DNA from 2 places in the Arthrobacter sp. NamB2 genome. Region 1 is predicted to be linked to the other one. Evidence: predicted binding sites of a transcription regulator. Region 1 holds the regulator's gene; the other holds the start of a gene.
What was found. The regulator HrcA, encoded in region 1, represses chaperone genes, less so after heat shock. The targets are predictions, from matches to a motif close to TTNGCACTCGNNNNNNNCGAGTGCNAA.
Positions count from the first base shown of each region.

Region 2: the regulator HrcA is predicted to act here: its motif matches at 5,597-5,623, upstream of FDK12_RS04660 (Hsp20/alpha crystallin family protein).

Region 1 covers NZ_SZWI01000007.1:130,236-137,350, forward strand. Annotated here, with positions in the region: gene FDK12_RS12930 (16S rRNA (uracil(1498)-N(3))-methyltransferase) at 1-593, opposite strand, end outside; gene dnaJ (molecular chaperone DnaJ) at 596-1,726, opposite strand; gene hrcA (heat-inducible transcriptional repressor HrcA) at 1,837-2,850, opposite strand; gene FDK12_RS12945 (DUF3097 domain-containing protein) at 3,027-3,878, shown strand; gene FDK12_RS12950 (DUF4870 domain-containing protein) at 3,956-4,372, shown strand; gene hemW (radical SAM family heme chaperone HemW) at 4,452-5,681, opposite strand; gene lepA (translation elongation factor 4) at 5,712-7,115, opposite strand, start outside.
Region 2 covers NZ_SZWI01000002.1:207,254-214,368, forward strand. Annotated here, with positions in the region: gene FDK12_RS04620 (Ku protein) at 1-275, shown strand, start outside; gene FDK12_RS04625 (hypothetical protein) at 275-529, shown strand; gene nhaA (Na+/H+ antiporter NhaA) at 537-1,949, opposite strand; gene FDK12_RS04635 (potassium channel family protein) at 2,054-2,752, opposite strand; gene FDK12_RS04640 (potassium transporter TrkG) at 2,745-4,046, opposite strand; gene FDK12_RS04645 (haloacid dehalogenase type II) at 4,341-5,009, opposite strand; gene FDK12_RS04650 (DUF2630 family protein) at 5,009-5,260, opposite strand; tRNA gene FDK12_RS04655 (tRNA-Val) at 5,437-5,510, shown strand; gene FDK12_RS04660 (Hsp20/alpha crystallin family protein) at 5,708-6,166, shown strand; gene FDK12_RS04665 (SDR family oxidoreductase) at 6,285-7,082, shown strand.

The DNA.
Region 1 (7,115 bases):
GCGTCCAGGGCTCCGCCCGCCTCCAGCGCGGCAAACCGTTGGGCCAGGGTCTCCCCGGCATCCTCGTGCAGGATGACCATGTGGTCAACGGCCCCCGACCACGCGGCGAGCCGTGTCGTATCCATGACGCCATGCACCTCGGGGACGAACGAACGCCGGGACTGTTTCGCGGCGGCACCGACGAGGGAGACCCACTTCTGCCGGCCCTTGTCCGCCTTGTCCCCGCGCCAGCGGACGATACTGCGCTCTGCGTGCCACGGAACCACGGCGTCGACGCCCAGCTCGGTGGCGGACTCGACGGCCTGCTCGTCCCGACCGCCCTTCGCAAGGGCCTGGACCAGCACGAGCCGGTGCCGCGGCGCCGGGTCCTGCCCGACCGACTCGACCTCGAGCTCGACACTCCCCGTGCCGACCGCCGTGATGACGCCGCCGATACGGTAGCCCGAACCGTCCGAGACGTCGATGCGCTCTCCGGGAGAGAGCCTACGGACGACGGCAGCGTGGCGCCCCTCGTCACCGCCGAGAAGGAACGCGCTGCCGGGTGCAGCACCACGCACGGCCTCGACCGGCCCGAAGAAGAGGGGACGCGTCACGGTCAGCGGTTCCCCAGGCGCTCCCGCAGCCGCGCGAACACTCCGGAGCCGCTGCTGTCGAGCTGGCCGTCCGTGTACTCCTCGTTGCGCAGTTCCGCCAGTTTGCGCAGGAGTTCCTCCTGCTGGTGGTCCAGGTTCCGTGGCGTCTCGACGTTCAGGTGGACACGCAGGTCTCCCCTGCCCTGGTTCCTCAGGTGCGTGACGCCCAACCCGCGCAGCGTCAGGATCTCGCCGGACTGGGTGCCCGGCTTGATCATCAGTTCCTGATCGCCGTCGAAGGTGTCGAGGTGCACGCTGGTGCCGAGGGCAGCCGCCGTCATCGGAATGCTCAGAGTCACGTGCAGGTCGTCGCCGTCGCGCAGGTAGGTCGAATCCGTGTTGACGCGGATCTCCACATAGAGGTCACCCTGCGGGCCGCCCGCGATGCCGGCCTCGCCCTGGCCCGCGAGCTGGATCCGGGTGCCGGTGCTGACACCGGCGGGCACCTTGATCGTCAGCGTGCGGCGAGCACGGACGCGTCCTTCACCGCTGCACTCGTGGCAGGGGTTGGGGATGACGGTGCCGTAGCCCTGGCACGTGCCGCAGGGCGCGCTCGTCATGACCTGGCCGAGGATCGAGCGCACGGCGCGCTGGACCTGACCGGAGCCGCCACAGATGTCACAGGTGCGAGGCGAGGTACCCGGTTGGCAGCAGCTGCCGTCACACGTGGGGCACACCTCGGCGGTGTCCACCTCGATCTTCTTGTTGGTACCGAAGACCGCGTCCCGCAGGTCGATCCTCACATTGATGAGCGCGTCCTGGCCACGGCGTGTGCGCGAGGGCGCGCCCGCCTGCTGGCCGCCGCCGCCGAAGAACGTCTCGAAGATGTCCTGGAAGGCGAATCCCGACCCCGAGTACCCCGAACCGTAGCCGTTGTCGGTCCCGTTCTCGTTGCCCGTCGTGTCGTACACCCGCCGCTTCTGCGGATCCGACAACACCTCGTAGGCACGCGTGACGAGCTTGAACTCCTCGGCTGCATTCTCACCCGGGTTCACATCCGGGTGAAGTTTCCGGGCAAGCTTGCGGTATGCCTTCTTGATCTCCTCCCCGGTAGCGCCCTGCTCCACACCGAGGACCTCATAGTGGTTACTCACTCGTGCACTTCACTTCCTGTCGAAATCTACTGTCGTCTGCGAAATCTACTGTCGTCCGGCCGCCGGACCCTGCGGACGGAGATGCCTGGACGGCCTTCGAGCGCCGTGGCCTACTCCTCGAGGACCCTCGAGAGATAGCGGGCGACCGCCCGCACGGCGGCCATCGTCGTCGGATAGTCCATGCGCGTGGGGCCGAGGATGCCGAGCTTCGCCCCCGCATCCGGGCCGTAGCCCGTCGCGACCACGGACGCTTCCGACAGTCCGCCGTAGGGGTTCTCGCTGCCGATCCTCACCGAGATACCGCGCGCGTCGTACTCCATCTCGGACAGGAGCCGCAGCATGACGACCTGCTCCTCGAGGGCCTCGAGGATAGGTCCGATGCTCAGTGGGAAATCACCCGTGGATCTCGCCAGGTTCGCTGTCCCTGCCAGCAGGATCCGGTCGTCGCGTCCGAGCCCGGCGAGCTGCTCCAGCGCCTTCACGATCGTACCCCCGTGCGTCCTGAGAGGCGGCGGCAACTGCGAGGTGACGATACCGAGCTCCCCGGGGAGCGCCGTGAGTTTCACGCCGGACACTGCCGAGAGGATCCGCTGCTTGAGCTCCGCGAGCTCGGCCTCGTGGATCTCCGCAGGAGTGCGAACGATCCGCTGCTGCACGGTGCCGTTGGTCGCGATCAAAACCACGAGGACCTGCTGCGGTGCGAGCAGCACGCATTCGATGTGGCGGACGGACGCCCCACCCACACGGGGGAACTGCACGACTGCCACCTGGTTGGTCAGCTGCGCGAGCAGGCGCACGGTCCGGTCCATGACGTCGTCGAGGTCCTCTGCACCCTCGAGCAGCGTCTGGATGGCCTTCTTCTCGGGCGCCGACAGCGGCTTTACCTCGGAGATACGGTCTACGAAGAGCCTGTACCCCTTGTCCGTCGGGATACGGCCGGAGCTCGTGTGGGGGGCCGCGATCAGACCCTCCTCCTCGAGGACCGCCATGTCGTTCCGGATGGTCGCGGAGGAGACTCCGAGCTGGTGGCGGTCGACCAGCGCCTTCGAACCGACGGGCTCCCGCGAATGGACGTAGTCCTCGACGATGGCCCGGAGCACCTCCAGGCGTCTCGGTTCACTCACTCCTGTGTCACCTCCGGTCTGTCCTGTCTTTCACGAGCATGCGTGGCGGGCGGTTCCGAGCGGTTAGCACTCGACACACCCAAGTGCCAAGTCTAGTACGTCCGGGGCGATTGTTAGCATTGGGAAACCCGGGTGCGGCAGACCGCCGAGGCCCCTGGTGGAAGGACGGCTCGGGGATGGAATACGGCTGGGGAGCACAGGACATCTCGGCGCCGAAGCGGGTCGATCTGCCCGATGTGCCGGTTGAGAAGGACATGGTCCTCGAGGACGTGCAGAGCGGTTTCGTCGGCGCTGTGGTCCGCGTCGAGAAGTCCGGCGGACTGCACGTCATGGTGCTGGAGGACCGGCGCGGAAAGCAACGGACCTTCAGGCTCGGTCATGGGTTCCTCCTCGACGGTCAGCCCGTCCACGTCGTGGCACCCATCCTTCGCACCGCGACGACTCCCGGCCGTACGGCGTCCGGCTCCGTCCGGGTCGAGGGAGTGCGGGCAAGGACGGCGAGGGCCAGCAGGATCTGGGTCGAAGGGCAGCACGATGCAGAGCTCGTCGAGAAGGTGTGGGGCGATGACCTGAGGCTGGAGGGAATCGTCGTCGAACCGCTTCATGGCATCGACGACCTCGAGGGCGCCATCCGCGCTTTCGATCCGGGACCGCAGCGACGACTCGGCGTGCTCGTCGACCACCTGCTGCCGGGAACCAAGGAGGCGCGCATCGTGCGGCAGGCCATGACCGTGCCGGGAGCGCATCACCACGTTCTGATCGTCGGGCATCCCTACGTCGACGTCTGGCAGGCCGTGAAGCCGGCTGCGCTCGGGCTCGGGGCATGGCCGGTGGTGCCACGCCACCAGGACTGGAAGACAGGCATCCTCGCCGGACTCGGTTGGCCGCACCAGGACAAAGCGGCTATCGCCCGCGGCTGGAAGCGGATTCTCGCCGGCGTCACCACGTACGCCGATCTCGAACCCTCACTCCTGGGGCGGGTCGAGGAGGTCATCGATTTCCTGACCGCACCCGCGGGCCCACGATGAGCCGACTAACACAGGCAACCACGTATCCTTAAAACACAGTCCGCGGGAAGTTCTCGCCACTCAGCAAAGGAATCACGTTGTCCAATACCGCTGACCACCAGCACAACGGACGGGCCGAAGCCCAGCCGGCGTTCGAAGGCACGCCGGCGAATGCGCTACCGCTGACGGCATCCGAGGACCGCCAGTTCGCAACGTTGGCACACTTCGGCGGGATCCTGGGGTTCATCCCCTCCCTACTGATCTTCCTCATCTTCAAGGACAGGGGCCCCTTCACTGCGCAGGAATCCAAGGAGGCGTTGAATTTCACGCTTCCTCCGACGCTCCTCGCCCTGGTCGCCTGGCTCCTCTCGCTCGTGCCAGAGATCGGCGGATTCTTCGCCGTGGTGAACGCCCTGATCTGGGTCACGATCACGATCTTCTCGGTGAACGCGGGCATCCAGGTCAATCGCGGGAAGCCGTACCGTTACGCCTTCAACCTCCGCTTCCTCCGCTAGCACGCCACGTACGGGCCGCGCCCGCCGTCGTCCGAGAGGCCGAGGTTGCGTCCGACCCGACGTGCCGGCGGCGCCTCGCTCAGTCCGGCAGCAGTCTTCGCACGACGGCGTCCGCGAGCAGTCGGCCCCTGAAGGTCAGGACCAGGCGACCTGCGAAGGCGGCTGCGGGCTCGACGAGCCCCTCGGCGATGAGCCCCGCGACGGCGCGCCTGCCCGCCGGCGTCAACCTGCTCGTGTCCAAACCCTCACGCAGACGCACGCGCAGCATGACGTCCTCGACGTATCGGTCCTCCTCCGACAGCACCTCGCGTCCGGCGGCCGGCGAGTGACCCTGATCCAGCGCCCCCGCATACGGGCTCGGGTGCTTGACGTTCCACCAGCGGGTGCCGCCTACGTGCGAATGCGCACCGGGCCCGGCTCCCCACCAGTCGCCGCCGCGCCAGTACGCCAGGTTGTGCCGGCACGCGTCGGCGGGCGTCCGCGCCCAGTTGCTCACCTCGTACCACTGCAGCCCACCGGCCGTCAGCATCTCCTCCGCGAGGGCGTACTTGTCGGCGTGGTCGTCGTCGTCGATGGGCGGTACCTGACCACGCCGGATGCGCGTCGCGAGCTTCGTACCCTCCTCGATGATCAGGGCGTAGGCGGAGATGTGGTCCGGGTCGTAGGAGAGCGCGGTGGCCAGCGACGCGCGCCAGTCCTCCAGCGACTCCCCCGGCGTGCCGTAGATCAGATCCAGGCTGACCTTCAGGCCCGCCTCGCGCGCCCAGCGGACGGCCTGCGGCACGCGCTCCGGCGAGTGGGTGCGGTCGAGGACTGCGAGGACGTGCGGCACGGCCGACTGCATGCCGAACGACACGCGCGTGAAGCCCGCGTCCTTCAGCACGCGCAGCGATTCCGGCGTCACAGAATCCGGGTTCGCCTCCGTCGTCACTTCGGCGTCCGGGGTCAGGCCCCATTGTGCGGCAGCTGCACGAAGGATCTGCGCGAGGTCCTCCGCCGGCAGCAGGGTGGGAGTACCGCCTCCGAAGAACACAGTGGACAGGGGCCTCGCAGGCACTCCCGAGGCGTTCAGCGCCCGGGCGCCGAGTGCGATTTCCGACAGCACGGAGCCGGCATACGCGTCCTGCGACGCTCCCCCTCCGAGTTCGGTGGCGGTATAGGTGTTGAAGTCGCAATAGCCGCACCTGACGGCACAGAACGGGATGTGGACGTACAGGCCGAAATCGCGCTCCGTCGCTCCTTCGGCTGCCGCGGAAGGCAGCACACCGTCCTCGGGCGCTGGAAGGCCGAGCGGGAGCGCGCTAGGCATGCGCGCGCTCCCCCACGGTCGAAAGCAGTGTCACTTCTTGGCTTTGTCCTTCGACTCGTCCGATGACAGCGCGGCGATGAAGGCCTCCTGGGGTACCTCGACGCGCCCGACCATCTTCATGCGCTTCTTGCCTTCCTTCTGCTTCTCGAGCAGTTTCCGCTTACGGGTGATGTCGCCGCCGTAGCACTTGGCGAGGACGTCCTTGCGGATGGCACGGATGCTTTCGCGCGCGATGATCCGTGCCCCGATGGCGGCCTGGATGGGGACCTCGAACTGCTGGCGCGGAATCAGTTCACGCAGCTTACCGGTCATCATGACTCCGTAGGCGTACGCCTTGTCGCGGTGCGTGATGGCGCTGAACGCATCGACCTGTTCACCCTGCAGCAGGATGTCCACCTTGACGAGGTCGGAGACCTGGTCGCCGTCGGCCTTCCAGTCGAGGGAGCCGTAACCCCTCGTCTTGGACTTCAGGAGGTCGAAGAAGTCGAAGACGATCTCGGCCAGTGGCAGCCTGTACCGGATCTCGACGCGGTCCTCGGACAGGTAGTCCATGCCGCCCAGCACGCCGCGGCGCTGCTGGCAGAGCTCCATGATGGCTCCGACGAACTCCGAGGGAGCGAGGATGGTGGCTGACACCATCGGCTCGCGGACTTCGGCGATCTTGCCCACCGGGTACTCGCTGGGATTCGTCACCTTCATGACGCGCTTGTCCTCGAGGGTCACCTCGTACTCTACGTTGGGTGCGGTCGAGATGAGGTCGAGGTTGTACTCACGTTCCAGCCGCTCGCGCGTGATCTCGAGGTGCAGCAGGCCGAGGAAGCCGACGCGGAAGCCGAAGCCCAGCGCCGCAGATGTCTCCGGCTCGTAGACCAGGGCGGCGTCGTTCAGGGTGAACTTCGCCAGCGCGTCGCGGAGGACCGGGTAGTCCGTGCCGTCGAGCGGGTAGAGCCCGGAGAACACCATGGGCTTGGGGTCCTCGTAGCCGCCCAGCGATTCGGCAGCCGGCTTCTGGAGGTTGGTCACGGTGTCGCCGACCTTCGACTGGCGAACGTCCTTCACGCCCGTGATGAGGTAACCCACCTCGCCGACACCCAGCCCTTTCGAGGGCTTCGGCTCCGGCGAACTGACGCCGATCTCGAGCAGTTCATGGCTCGCCCTGGTGGACATCATCTGGATGCGCTCCCGCGGGCTGAGCTTTCCGTCGACCACGCGTACGTACGTCACGACGCCGCGGTAGGTGTCGTACACGGAGTCGAAGATCATGGCACGGGCAGGAGCATTCGGATCGCCGGTCGGAGCGGGGAGATCACGCACGATCTTGTCCATGAGCGCTTCGACGCCCACGCCCGTCTTGCCGGACACCATGAGGACGTCCTCCGGCTCGCCGCCGATGAGGCTCGCCAGTTCCGCCGCGTACTTCTCGGGCTGAGCGGC
Region 2 (7,115 bases), on a different contig from region 1:
TGTCCGCCGCCCTCGTCGATTCCTTCTCCACGGATTTCGATCCGGAGAACTTCACCGACGAGTACCAGGTCCAGCTGCGCACCCTGATCGACGCGAAGATCGAGAAGGGCGACACGCTCGACACCGAGGAGACCTTCGGTACGGACGCGAGCGAGGACGACGGCGACAACGTGCTGGATCTCATGGAGGCCCTGCGCCGGAGCGTCGAGAAGAACCGTGAGAAGAAGGCCGAGACCAAGAAGACCTCCGGCACCTCCAAGAAGAAGGGCGCGTGATGGGATTCTTCACCGACAGCCTGGGGCGCCAGACGATCGCCCAGAAGCCCAACGCACCGATCCTCGGCTGGGCACTGCTCGGCGCCGCGTCCCTCATGGCGCTCGAGGAGGAAAACCGCGAGCGCCTGCGCCGGGCCAGTGCAGCCTGTCTCGCCCTCTGGGCGGCGCTCGAGGTGGTCTCGGGCCGGAGCGGGTTCCGTCGCAGCGCCGGCGCCCTGACGCTGTCCTGGCTTGCTCGCCGTATCCAGGACTGATGCGCCCCTAGCGCCCCTCGAACACGTCCGGCACGCCGTCGTTGTCGGCGTCGATCTGCTCCTGCGCCTCGATCTCGCGGTAGCGCTTGTTGCGCCGCCGCAGCAGGATTGCCGCTGCAAGCGCGGCGATCAGGGACCCTGCCAGGATCGCGACCTTTGCGTGGTCGTCCTCCGGTGTTCCCTGCCCGAACCCGAGTTCGCTGATCAGCAGCGACACCGTGAACCCGACACCGGCCAGCAGAGCCACGCCGATGATGTCCACCCAGGCGAGGTCCGGGTCGAGGCTGGCCTTCGTGGTCCTCGTGACGGCGAACGTCGCGATCAGGATGCCGACCGGCTTGCCGATCACCAGTGCCACCATGATGCCGATGGCGATGGGATCGGTGATAGCACTGACGAGTCCCTCGATGCCGCCGATCGCGACTCCTGCGCTGAAGAATGCGAACACCGGCACCGCGAACCCGGCCGAGACGGGGCGGATGCGGTGCTCGAGGGTGTCGGCGAGGCCGTCGGGGGCGACGTCGTGCGCCTGCGTGGGCCCGTCGTCATCCTGCACGGTTATGGGGTGCACCACGACGTCCCCAGCCGCCTTCCTGCCCTTCGGCAGCACCGGGATGGCGAATCCGAGAAGCACACCGGCCACCGTGGCGTGCACCCCCGACTCGTGCACGAGTGCCCACACCACGAAGCCGATGGGCAGGAGGATGAGCCAGGGCGCCCAGACGTTGCGCTGGAAGAAGGTGGGGAAGCGCTGCGCAAGGAAGGCGAAGAGCGCGAGCGGGACGATCGCGAACAGCAGCGGGGGCGCCTGGATGTCCTCGGAGTAGAAGAAGGCGATGATGCTGATAGCGAGGAGGTCGTCGACGACGGCCAGCGTGAGCAGGAAGATCCGCAGCGCGCTCGGCAGGGACGAACCGACGACGGCGAGGACCGCGACGGCGAAGGCGATGTCGGTGGCGGTCGGGATGGCCCAGCCGCGCAGCGCCTCCGGTCCCGCGGTGGCAGTGATGGCGACGTAGACCAGCGCGGGAACGACGACACCGCCGACGGCGGCAGCGACGGGCACGACGGCGCGGTCGAACTTCCGGAGATCACCGGCAACGAACTCGCGCTTCAGTTCCAGCCCTGCAAGGAAGAAGAAGATGGCGAGCAGACCGTCCGCGGCCCAGGCCCCGACGCTGAGTTCGAGGTGCCACGGTTCGTAGCCGAACCGGAAGTCCCGCACCAGGAAGTACGCGTCGGCGGCCGGCGAGTTCGCGAGGATCAGGGCCAGGATCGTGGCCAGGAGGAGGAGTGCGCCGCCCACCGTCTCCTTGCGCAGGATCGTCGAGATCCGCAGGTGCTCCGGGTAGCTGCTGCGTGTGAAGACGTGGCTGCCGGGCGGTGCGGAGGGTTGGGGAGAGGCTGGCTGTGTGTTCATCGGGAGTCCTTCGGTCGGGCACGCTCAGGGGAGCGCCGACCAGACTTCCCGGCTCACCAGAGCTTCAAGCCTAGCCTGAATGGACGGTCGCTGTCTCCGCGGTCCTACACCAGCGAGCTGAACAGCTCGGCCTTGCGCGTCGGCCCGGCGACGATGATCTCGTCGTCGTCGTACAGCGTGGTCTCGGCCGTCGTGTAGTCCCATCCGCCGCCCTTCCGTTTGACCGCGACCACGGTGACGCCGTACCGGGCGCGCAGTCCGGTGGTGCCGAGCTCCCGGTCCCAGTACTCGCGCGGCGGGCGGGTCTTGACCATCGCGAAGTTGTCCTCGAACTCCACGTAGTCGAGCATCGTCCCGCGGACCAGGTGTGCCACGCGCTTGCCCATGTCGTGCTCTGGCCGGATCACGCGTTCCACGCCGAGTTGGGAGAGGATCTGCGCGTGCGGCTCGCTGATGGCCTTCGCCCAGATGGTAGGGCGGTCGAAACGCAGGAGGATCGACGTCGTCAGGATGCTCGCCTCCAGGTCGCTGCCGATACCCACGACGACGCGGTCGAACTCGGGCAGTGACAGTTGGCGCAGCGCCTCCTCCCTGGTGGTGTCCGCCCGGACCACGTGCGTCAACCGCCCGTTGTAGGACTGGACGATGTCCTCGTCGTTGTCGATCCCGAGGACCTCCGTCCCCGCGTCCTCGAGTTCGAGCGCGAGTGCGCCGCCGAACCTGCCGAGGCCGATCACTGCCACAGAATCGGCGGCTGCGATCGCCTCGGTCGGCGTGGAGGAGAAGATGCGTTGCCTAGCCAATGAGGGGCCTTTCCTTCGGGTACTCGTAGTAGAGGGGTTTCGAGCGGAGTGCGAGAGCTGAGGCGAGGGTCACCGGACCGAGCCGCCCCGCGAACATCACGACGATGAGGACGACCTGGCCCGTGGGTGGGATGCCTGCCGTGATACCGGTGGAGAGCCCGACCGTGGAGAAGGCGGAGATCACCTCGAAGAGGATGCGGTCCAGCCCGAAATCCGTGACGAGCATGAGGAACATCGTCGCCGCGGTCACGAGTCCGACGGCGAGCAGGACGATGGAGATGGCCTGCCGGTGCACCGAGCGGGGCAGACGCTTGCCGAAGACGTTGACCGCCGTGCCGCCGCTGATCTCCGTGTAGAGGATGAAGAACAGCACGCCGAACGTCGTGATCTTCAGGCCACCGGCCGTACCGGCGGGACCTGCACCGATGAACATGAGCACGTCCATGGCCAGGAGCGTGACCGGATCGAGGTGCGCGAAATCCACGCTGTTGAAGCCCGCCGTGCGTGTCATGGTGGACTGGAAGAACCCTGCGAGGATGCGCTCCTCCGCAGGCAGGGCACCGAGGGTCGCAGGATTGGACCACTCGACGGCCGTGATGAAGAGCGCTCCGACGACCAGGAGGATGATGGTGCCGCCGAGCACCAGCCTGGTGTTCGTGTGCCACTTCCGCGGATACCGGAAGTTCCGCCGCAACTCGAAGAGGACCGGGAACCCGAGCCCTCCGATGATCACCGCGCCGCAGATCGGGAGACAGATCCATGGATCGCCCACGAAGCCGATCAGGTTGTCGCTGAAGAGCGCGAAGCCCGCATTGTTGAAGGACGAGATCGAGTGGAAGACCCCGAGCCACACCGCTTCCCCGAGCCCGTAGCCGTAACCGAGGAAGAAGCGCGCGGCGAGCAGCACCGCAGTCACCGACTCCACGAGCAGCGTGATCCGCAGGACGCCGAGGAGCACGTTGCGCACGTCGCCGAAACCTACGCTCTTCGTTTCGGCTGCCGCCGAGATCCGTGATCGCAGGCCCATGCGGCGGGCCAGGAGCACACCGAGGAGCGAGGCGAAGGACATGATCCCGAACCCGCCCACCTGGATCAGGGCGAGGATGATGACGTGCCCGCTGCCGGTCCAGTAGACGGGGGTGTCGACGACGATCAACCCGGTCACGCAGACGGCCGAGGTCGCGGTGAACAGAGCCTCGAGGAATGTGGCGCTGCCCGGACCCACCCTCGACGTCGGGAGCATCAACAGGCCTGTGCCGACGAGGATTGCCGCCGCGAACCCGAGCACGATCACCTGGGCGGGGTGACGTGGACTGAGGTGTTTCGCCCACGCACCGGTGGTTCGGACGAACCTGCGCGCGTCGGCGGCGACGGATGGTACCGATCTCCGGAGGGTATCCCTGCTCGAACTCACGGGAATGCTCCGACCTCCGGGTGATGAAGTGACCGGTGCGGCGGTCGCACCAATCGATCATTCAATCCGATGCCCGGTGGCCGGAGCGGCGTCTTTACGCTTTCTTGATGCAGGCCCTACCGGCGCGCCCTCCGCGTCAGCAGGTTCCCGGGTACCCGGCTACGCAGAACGCTGTCAGCCATTTAGCACGCGGATCAGGTCACGGATCGAGGGGACTTCATGATCCGGACGCGTCATGGTGGCCGGGTAGGGCGTGCCCTCCCGGTTGAGCCAGACGGTGCGGAGACCCGCACGCGCTGCACCGTCGACGTCCCAGGGGTGCACGGCGACCAGCACGACGTCGTCCGCTGACCTCTGCAGTGTTTCCAGGGCATGGGAGTAGGACTCCGGCGCAGGTTTCCAGCGCGGCGCGTCCTCGACGGACAGGACGGCATCGACGGCGTCCCTGATGCCGCCGCGGTCGAGCAGCGCTTCTGCCGTGGACGCCGCACCGTTGGTGAGCACCGCGACGGCGACTCCTCCGGCACGCAGTGCCCGGATACCGTCGGCGACGTCCGCGTGCACCGGGAGGTCCTGCAGCGCCGCCATCACGTGCTCCACGGCATCATCAACGCCCCTGTTCAGGACCTGATCCGCGAGGACCACCCGCAGGGCTTCCGCTGCGACGTCATGGAAGGCTACGTTCTGTCCGACGGCGGTCAGCGCGAATCCGTCCCGGAGCACGGAGGCGAACCACAGGGCTGCCAACGGGGCCGGCGCTCCGATCTCCTCGAAATGCTGGGACATGCGGCCCGTGTCCGAGAGGGTGCCGTTGACGTCGAACAGCGCTAGGGGCGGTGCCATTACTGGCGGTACCCCTCCACCTGGCTGATCGGACGAGCATCGGCATCAGCGGGATTCTCGCCGGCGTCGGCCTTCGCCCGGCGCTGGCGGAGCAGGTCCCAGCACTGGTCGAGGTCCTCCTCGACGCGCTTCAGCCTGGCAGCGTGATCCTGGTGGGCCTCGCCGGCGCCGGCGTCCTGGGGCTGGTCGCGGAGCTCGTGCTCCTCCTGCACGAGTGCCTGGATGCGCTGCAGAATGTCCTGGTTGTCCATGGTGCGTTCCCTTCGTCATGGCGTGCCGCGGCATGCGGAACGCCCGCCCGGCTTCCCGTTCAGGCTACTGAGGACGGGGGGCAAAGACCAGCGCCCGCAGGACGGGGGACGCAGGCGCCGGTACGCGCAGAATTTGGAGCGGAGCCCGGATGGCCTAAGCTGTTGGAGAACCAATTGCCTGTGTAGCTCAGTCTGGTAGAGCATCCGCTTCACACGCGGAAGGCCCGGGGATCGAGGCCCCGCGCAGGCACGAGGATCATCTGGAAGGCCCGTATCGATACATCGGTACGGGCCTTTCTGCGTGCCAGGGCGTTCGTTCTGGGCGAACAGAAACGCTTAGCACTCGAAAGGCGTGAGTGCTAATATTTTCCTAGTTGAGCGAAGGGCGCTCAACCCAAAACCGACCACCTGCCGGTGGCACAGACGAAGGAGTTGTTTCCAGTGGCCATGAAGTTTGATCCGTTCCGCGAGCTGGACCGCGTTGCCGGCGCTCTTTTGGAAAGCCGTCCCGGTCTCCGTCTCATGCCGATGGACCTGTACCGCGAGAAGGACCACTACGTCCTCTCCGCGGATCTTCCGGGCATCGATCCCGGCTCGGTCGACATCGACGTCGACGGCCAGCTCCTGACCATTCGCGCCGAGCGCACACTGCGCGGCGCCGAGGGCGTCAAGTGGCTGACGCGCGAGCGCGAGAGCGGCTCGTTCCTCCGCCAGCTCAACCTCGGCCAGGGCGTCGACACCGAGGGCATCTCCGCCCGCTACGAGAACGGCGTCCTCAGCGTGACGATCCCCGTGAGCGAGCGCGCGAAGCCTCGCAAGATCGAGATCATCAGCGGTGAGTCCTCGGTGCCGGTCGAGTCCACGGCGGTCGGTTCCCCCGAACGCCAGGAAGCGGTCGAGGCATAATCCTCGCCGAACTGCAGCACCCCCGGGCGGTGTCCGGGGGTGCTGCAGTTAAGGGGGCAGGAGTTGAAGAGCCAGAATCTGCTTGCGGGCTGATGCTGCGAATGCAAAGGATGGAGTCATGGACTTCACACCGAGCGCAGCAATAGTCACCGGTTCCGACTCCGGCATCGGCCGGGCCACAGCCCTGGCCCTCGCAGGCCTGGGCTGTGACGTCGGCATCACCTGGCACTCGGACCAGGAGGGCGCGGAGGAGACCGCGCGGCTGGTCCGCGAGAAGGGCGTGCGGGCCGCCGTCGCCCAGCTGGACACGACGGACGCTCCGGCGTGCGGAGACGTCGTGGACCAGTTGGCCCACGAACTCGGCGGGCTCGACGTCTTCGTCAACAACGCAGGCGTCAACGGTGGAACCATGTTCATGGAGACGGACTGGAACACGTGGCGGGGCACCGTGGGGGCGAACCTCGACGGCGCCTTCGTGTGCATCCAGCGCGCTGCACGCCACATGATCGACGGCGGCAAGGGCGGTCGCATCATCGCGGTCACCAGCGTCCACCAGGAGCAGCCTCGTGTCGGATCCGCAGCCTACGACGCCTCCAAGCACGGCCTCGGCGGCCTCATCCGCACCGTCGCGCTCGAACTGGCCGACCGTGGCATCACCGCCAACGCCGTGCTGCCCGGCGAGATCAACACTCCCATGAACAACTCCGCGGAACAGGATCCACACACCATGGACCGCCCGGGCATCCCGCTGGGCCGCCCCGGCGCGCCGGAGGAGATCGCCGACGTCGTCGCCTTCCTCGCATCGGGTGCCTCCAGCTATGTCAACGGCGCGTCGTTCGTGGTGGACGGCGGAATGCTCCTCATGGGACCGCAGGCGGGCTCGCACCTCTCGAGCGGAGACTGGCGCACTCTCTGACCGGGAGCGTGTGAGCACTGCCACAACTTTCAG